DNA from 2 places in the Mycobacterium sp. NGS67 genome. Region 1 is predicted to be linked to the other one. Evidence: predicted binding sites of a transcription regulator. Region 1 holds the regulator's gene; the other holds the start of a gene.
What was found. Region 1 encodes LexA, which represses DNA repair genes until DNA is damaged. Its sites were predicted from a motif close to CGAACANNTGTTCG; they were not measured.
Positions count from the first base shown of each region.

Region 2: the regulator LexA is predicted to act here: its motif matches at 1,513-1,526, upstream of AC5Y4D_RS08385 (error-prone DNA polymerase).

Region 1 is NZ_JCALCF010000020.1:42,792-46,445, reverse strand. It holds gene AC5Y4D_RS18560 (alpha/beta fold hydrolase) at 1-73, shown strand, start outside; gene AC5Y4D_RS18555 (peroxynitrite isomerase) at 98-583, opposite strand; gene nrdR (transcriptional regulator NrdR) at 601-1,062, opposite strand; gene AC5Y4D_RS18545 (LysM peptidoglycan-binding domain-containing protein) at 1,151-1,657, opposite strand; gene lexA (transcriptional repressor LexA) at 1,951-2,619, shown strand; gene AC5Y4D_RS18535 (LGFP repeat-containing protein) at 2,629-3,654, opposite strand, start outside.
Region 2 is NZ_JCALCF010000007.1:85,586-89,239, forward strand. It holds gene otsB (trehalose-phosphatase) at 1-22, opposite strand, end outside; gene AC5Y4D_RS08380 (wax ester/triacylglycerol synthase domain-containing protein) at 56-1,300, opposite strand; gene AC5Y4D_RS08385 (error-prone DNA polymerase) at 1,540-3,654, shown strand, end outside.

The sequences.
Region 1 (3,654 bases):
GGTCTCCGGGCCCGCCGACACCCGGCTGGCCGTGCTAAACGCCATAGGGGCCGACGAACGCAGCGCCACCTGAATCACGGCCGTCGACGTTGAGGTCTCAGGACTGTCGGCGCAACGTCGCGGACAGGTGGTGCTGGAGGCGTTGGCCGACAGCGGCCATGCGCAGCGAGTAGGACAGCTCGTTGCCGTCGACCCGGACCGACCGGGCCAGTGCCGACACTTCTTTGGCAGTCGGGGTCATTCCGACATCGGTTGTGGCCAAGTCGATTTCGACGACGCCGTCGCGCACCGAGTAGCTGCCGCCTTCGATCTCGGTGATGCCGCTGGGATGGGCAACCACCAGTTCCAGGTGGCCCTGTCGCGGCACTCGAAGATAGCCCGTCTCGGCGTGCAGCGGTTTGCCGTCGGCGACGGCTTTCGTTTTCTGTCCATAGCTCAGGAAAGGCTTGCCCACGTGGGAGAAGACGACCTCTTCGAAGTATTCGAACGACTCGATGGTCGGGTACTCCCCCGCCCCACGCCCCGCCCAGGTACCCAGCAGCGGCGCCAGCGCAGCGACGTCGGGATGAAGTTGGGCGGCCATCGGTCGGAAGACGCCGTTCAGCCCGGGGCCGATACGTTGCGGTGCGCGCGCAGCGCCTCGATCTCGCGTTCGAAATCGTCGGCTGAGGAAAAGGACCGGTACACCGAGGCGAAGCGCAGGTAGGCGACTTCGTCGAGTTCGCGCAACGGACCCAGGATGGCCAGCCCGACCTCATGGCTGGGGACCTCCGGCCCGGCGGCCCGCACCGCGTCTTCCACCTGTTGGGCGAGCAGGTTCAGCGCGTCGTCGTCGACCTGGCGCCCCTGGCAGGCGCGGCGCACACCACTGATCACTTTCTCCCGGCTGAACGGCTCGGTGACGCCGCTGCGCTTGACCACTGCGAGCACCGCGGTCTCGACGGTGGTGAAGCGGCGTCCGCATTCCGGACACGACCGGCGACGGCGAATTGCCTGGCCTTCATCGGTTTCCCGGGAGTCAATGACCCGGGAATCGGGATGCCGGCAGAAAGGGCAGTGCAATGGCCGCTCCTTTGCCACGCCGTGACGTCCGGATAACAGAACACCCCGAGAGTACCCGCGCGACCTGCCGAGCCCGGGTTGCGGCCGGTCAGCCGACCGGTGCGATCAGGGTCTGGCCTGCGGTCACCGCGCTGGAGTCCAGCGCGTTGAGGTCACGGATGCGTTCGACGACGTCGCGCACGGGTGCGCCCGGCGCCACGCGGACCGCGAGATCCTGCAGAGACTCGCCCGGCTCGACCCGCACCACCGCCAGCGCGGCGGGCACCTGCGGCGCCGCCTCGACCGATTCGCCGTGGACCATGCTGCCGAAGTTGGCCATCAGCCCTAACCAGAGGGTGATGACACCGGCGGCCAGGGCCAGCCCGATCGTGGTTGCCACACTGACCGGCCGTCTGCGGTGGACAACGGTCGACCTCGCGACACCGGTGCCGTAGTAGCGCATCGGCGCGCCCGCCGGGCGCGACGGGCCCGGCCTGTTCGACCGTGGCTGACCGGACCGATAGGAGGGAAACTCGCGAATCGGCCTGTTCAGAGGCCTGTTCAACGGGCTCTGCGCGTTGCTGGCGCGATGCGGACCCGCGTAGATGAGTGTCATGCCGTTTCCCTCCGGTCGACTACTTATCGCTCGTGTGTTCGACACTAGTCGCTCATGTGTTCGACAACCGAACATTTGAGCGAGCGTGTCGCACGAGCAAAACCGTAGACCTCACCACCGACAAGTTTTTTGTCGGTGCAACCAGCTGGTGACTTTCAGATACCCGGTACGCGCCGAAGTTACACACTTGTGATTCATTTTGTTTCCGCAGATCGGCGGCCCTCAACGGCGCGACGACACGCCGGTCGAACACATGTTTGATTCTTGGACGGAGTGGGGTTACATTCAGTGCCATGAGCGACAGCAACGACACCCCGGCCGATGCGACGCTGACTGACCGACAGCGAACAATCCTGGACGTCATCCGCGCGTCGGTGACCACCCGCGGATATCCGCCGAGCATCCGGGAGATCGGTGATGCCGTCGGTCTGACGTCGACGTCCTCGGTGGCACACCAACTGCGCACCCTGGAGCGCAAGGGCTACTTGCGGCGGGACCCGAACCGCCCGCGTGCTGTCGACGTGCGCAGCGCCGACGACACGGTGACGCCTCCGCTCACCGATGTAGCGGGTTCGGATGCGTTGCCGGAGCCGACTTTCGTCCCAGTGCTGGGACGCATCGCCGCCGGCGGGCCGATCCTGGCCGAGGAGGCCGTCGAGGACGTCTTCCCCCTACCCCGCGAGCTGGTCGGCGAAGGGACGCTGTTCCTGCTCAAGGTCGTCGGTGAGTCCATGGTCGAAGCCGCCATCTGCGATGGGGACTGGGTGGTGGTGCGCCAGCAGAACGTCGCCGACAACGGCGACATCGTCGCGGCGATGATCGACGGCGAGGCCACCGTCAAGACATTCAAGCGGGCCGGCGGTCAGGTGTGGCTGATGCCGCACAACCCGGCATTCGACCCGATTCCCGGCAACGACGCGATCGTGCTGGGCAAGGTGGTCACCGTCATCCGCAAGGTGTAGCCGCCGGCGTCAGTCGGCCCGGACGAAACCGTTGGCGCGCGCGGCGTCCTCGTTGGCGAACCAGATCTCGGCCAGTGTGTCGTGATAGAGCGCGCTGTTGGGCGTGTAATACAGACCGAACCGGGCGCTGGCCTTGATCGGATAGCCGTCCGGGGCCCGGTAGGGGTCGTCGTCGAGCGGCAGGTGGATCGTCGGACGCACCGCGGCGCTGCCGGCCGGTGCCGCCGCCGGCGCCTCGGCCTGCGGAGCCGCTCCGAACGGCGTGCCGGCTTCGGCGGCGTAGCCGGCCGGGTCCGCGGCCGCATGCCGTCCCGTTCTCGCCTCGGGCACCGGATCGGTGTCCGGTGGCGACGCCAGGTCGGGTGACTCGCCTTCCGCGTCGTCCCTGAGTTCGTCTTGCGGGTAGCGGGCCCCCGCATATTCGTCGAGGTATGGCTCGTCCGGCTCGATTTCCGGGATCTCCGGAACTTCCGGGATTTCCGGCTCTTCCCGGGAGTGCGGCACTTCGGGGACGTCCGCGTCCGGCACGTACGTCGGTGGCGCCGAGAGTTCGGGCACGTAGTCCTCCGGCCCTACCCGTTCCGGAACCCGCGGCTCCTCCTCGAAAGGTTCCCCGTAGCCCTCGTGCGACACCACCGGGATGGGCGTGGTGCCCACCGCGTCGGGGTCCTCGTCGTACTCCTCATACGAGGACGAGTCGTAGCTCTCGTCGGCATCGTGGGTGAATTCGTCGTCGTCGGCGTCCTGCTCGACCGGGAGGACCGCCGTCGCCCCACCCCGGGACCAGCTGACCCGGGCTCCCGAGCCGGCGTCGGGATGGTCCTCGACGTGCTGGTCGTGCTCGTCGGCCGGGGGGAACCGCTCAGAACCGTAATCGATGTCCTCGCGCGGCCAGCGCCCTTCCGCGCCGGGGTCATAGTCCACACCGGCGTTGCGGTCCGGGTCCGGGTCGAAGACGGGTGCATCGGGACCCGCGGCGCGGCGCCTGCGCAGACCCAACACCACCAACACGCACATCAGGACCAGCAACAGCAC
Region 2 (3,654 bases), on a different contig from region 1:
GCGGGTCGATGGTGACCGACATGCACCCACCTTCTCACGGTGGACCGCCGAGGGGTCAGCGGCGGCGCGCTCGCACCGGCACCGCCGAGGGCCGCGGCACCCGGCGCGCCGGCACCCGGCCCGGACGCTTGCGCCGACGGTCGAAAGGCAGCACCGAGTCCTGACCGAGCGCAAGCAGCCGCGCCATGCCCAGTTCGATCCCGCCGGCAAGCCGCGCGAGGTCGGCTGCGGTGTGGTAGTCGGCGATGAGACCGAACACCAGCTCGTCGGCGTAGCCGATCACCGAGATCCTGGTGCTGAACTCGGGTGCGGTCGGCGGGATCGGCAACAATCGCTCCAGTTGTCGGCCCATCAACCGCAGCCGTTCCCGCGGTCCGAAGGCATGGATGGCCAGCGTGACGGTGTGTTGTCCGGGCGGCCGTATCAAGGACTGAACAGCCTTGGCGCACAACTTGAATGGCGAGGGGAACGGCTGGCTGGCCCGGTTCGGTTCCGGGCGCACTGCCCGCAGTTGCCGCAACGGGTCCTCGTGGTCGACCGGCAGGAAGGGCAAGACTGCACCGACCGTGCGCACCGAGTCCGAGCGGGGCTGGTGGCCGTGCTGGACCAGCACGCCGCGAAAGCCCTCGGTGATGGCCGCGACCGCGACCTCGTCGGCGCTCACCCCGAACTTGCGGGCCATCCGGTCCACGGCGGCGCGAGGAACCCGCACCGCGCGGTAATGCCGAAGGGTGTTCACCGGGCCGGCCGGTTCGGGCCACGTCATCACCGTGGCCGCGGCGCTGACGGCGGCTTTCGCGATGTCCAGTGGGGTCTGCATCAGGGTGTGCACCCAGCTTGGCCTATCGGCGCCAGGGTCCGAATCCCGTTGTCCGGCAACGGTATCGGCGAATGCTTCGCTGTCAGCCTCGTCACAGAGCCGCGCCAGCAGGTGGGCCGGCGGGATGGCGTGGGCGATGCTGTGGTCGACCTTCATCAAGATCGCCCATCGATTGCCCTCGAGGCGTTCGATGACCCAGCACTCCCAGCGCGGTCCGTTCACGTCGAGGGGACGCTCGAGCGCGTGGGCGATGGCCCGGAACAGTGCTGCGTCGTCACCGGGCTGCGGCAGGGCTACCCGGTGGACCTGCCCGGGCCCGTCGAAGCCCAGCTGGATCCGTTCGGCCAGCAAATTCCTGATCAACTCGTGGCCGGGTTTGGATCCGGCGATGACGGCAACCGCACCGGTTGCCATGCCTGCGTGTCGGTCGCGTTCTGGAGTCCTGAAGGACCCCGCCTCCGAAGTCGTCGTTCCTGCCATGCCCAGTCCCCACCGTGTTTGTTCAAGTTGTACCAGTATCCGGGTGGGTCATGCGCATCGACAGAACGGTCAGGTTAAGAGTGTGTTGTCCAGTTGAAGATGCGTTTAACTGCGACGATGTGCCGCTGAGGCTATTGGCCGCAAATTGTTTCAATAGCGTTCCGAAGCTGTTCCGATGACGAACACAGACCGGTGGGTGCGCGTTCGCACATCGAACAGACGTTCGATACACTGGCGTCATGGGGTGGCACAACGGCCCGCCGAGTTGGGCCGAAATGGAGCGGGTTCTCGATAGCAAGCCGCGTCATGCCGGGATGCCCGCTCCGTTCGGTCCTCCCGAAGATGGTCCGCTGTCGCTCAAACGGGAAGCGTATTCAGCAAAAACACACGGACAACGACACCGTTCCTCCGTGGCGTACGCCGAGTTGCATGCGCATTCTGCATACAGCTTTCTGGACGGGGCCAGCACCCCGGAGGAACTGGCCGAGGAGGCCGCCCGGCTGGACCTGCGCGCGCTGGCGCTGACCGACCACGACGGGCTGTACGGGGCGGTGCGGTTCGCCGAAGCCGCGGGTGAACTCGGTGTGCGCACGGTATTCGGCGCCGAGCTGTCGCTGTCGTCGGTGGCGCGCACCGAGCGACCGGACCCGGCCGGCCCGCATCTGTTGGTGCTGGCACGGGGACCCGAAGGGTACCGGCGGTTGTCCCGGCAACTTGCCGTCGCGCATCTGGCCGGTGGTGAGAAAGGCAAACTGCGCTACGATTTCGACGCACTGACCGAGGCGGCCGGCGGGCACTGGCATATTCTGACCGGCTGCCGCAAAGGGCATGTGCGACAGGCGCTTTCCGAAGGTGGCCCGGAATCGGCGCGGCGGGCGCTGGCCGATCTGGTGGATCGGTTCGGCGCCGGCCGGGTCAGCATCGAGCTGACCCATCACGGTCAACCGCTCGACGACGAACGCAACGCGATGCTGGCCGGACTGGCGCCGCATTTCGGCGTCGGCGTCGTCGCCACCACCGGGGCGCACTTCGCCCATCCATCCCGTCGGCGATTGGCCATGGCCATGGGTGCGATCCGGGCCCGGCAGTCTCTGGACGCGGCCGCCGGCTGGCTGGCTCCGCTCGGTGGTTCGCATCTGCGCTCGGGTGAGGAGATGGCGCGGCTTTTCGCGCAGTGCCCCGAGGCGGTGACCGCGGCCGCCGAACTCGGCGAGCAGTGTGCGTTCGGCCTCGCGCTGATCGCACCGCAGCTGCCGCCGTTCGACGTCCCCGACGGGCACACCGAGGACAGCTGGTTGCGTGCGTTGACCATGGTGGGCGCGACCGACCGCTACGGGCCGGCCGGGCGGGCGGCGAAAGCCTACGACCAGATCGAGCACGAACTCAAAGTCATTGCCCAGCTGCGGTTCCCGGGCTACTTCCTGGTGGTCGACGACATCACCCGGTTCTGCCGGCGCAACGACATCCTGTGCCAGGGCAGGGGATCGGCGGCCAATTCCGCGGTGTGCTACGCCCTCGGAGTGACCGCCGTCGACCCGATAGCCAACGACTTGTTGTTCGAACGCTTTCTGTCGCCCGCCCGCGACGGCCCCCCCGACATCGACATCGACATCGAGTCCGACCAGCGCGAGAAAGTCATCCAGTACGTCTACGACAAGTACGGCCGGGACTATGCCGCCCAGGTCGCCAATGTCATCACCTACCGGCCGCGCAGCGCGGTGCGCGACATGGCCCGCGCCCTGGGTTTCTCGCAGGGCCAACAGGACGCGTGGAGTAAGCAGATCAGCCATTGGTCCGGGCAGCCCGTCGACATCGAAGGCATCCCGGAAGGAGTGGTCGACCTGGCCAACCAGATCCGGAACCTGCCTCGGCACATGGGCATTCATTCCGGTGGCATGGTGATCTGTGACCGTCCGATCGCCGACGTGTGCCCGGTGGAGTGGGCGCGCATGGAAAACCGAAGTGTCCTGCAGTGGGACAAAGACGACTGTGCGGCAATAGGTTTGGTCAAGTTCGACCTGCTGGGGCTGGGCATGCTGTCGGCGCTGCACTATGCGCGGGATCTGGTGGCCGAGCACAAAGGCATCGAGGTGGACTTCGCCCGGCTCGACCTCTCCGAGCCGGCGGTCTACGAGATGTTGTCGCGGGCCGATTCGGTGGGGGTGTTCCAGGTGGAGTCTCGGGCACAGATGGCCACGCTGCCGCGGCTGCGGCCCCGGATCTTCTACGACCTGGTGGTGGAGGTGGCGCTGATCCGTCCCGGTCCCATCCAGGGCAATTCGGTGCATCCGTACATCAAGCGCCGCAACGGCATCGAGCCGGTGGTCTACGACCATCCGTCCATGGAGTCGGCA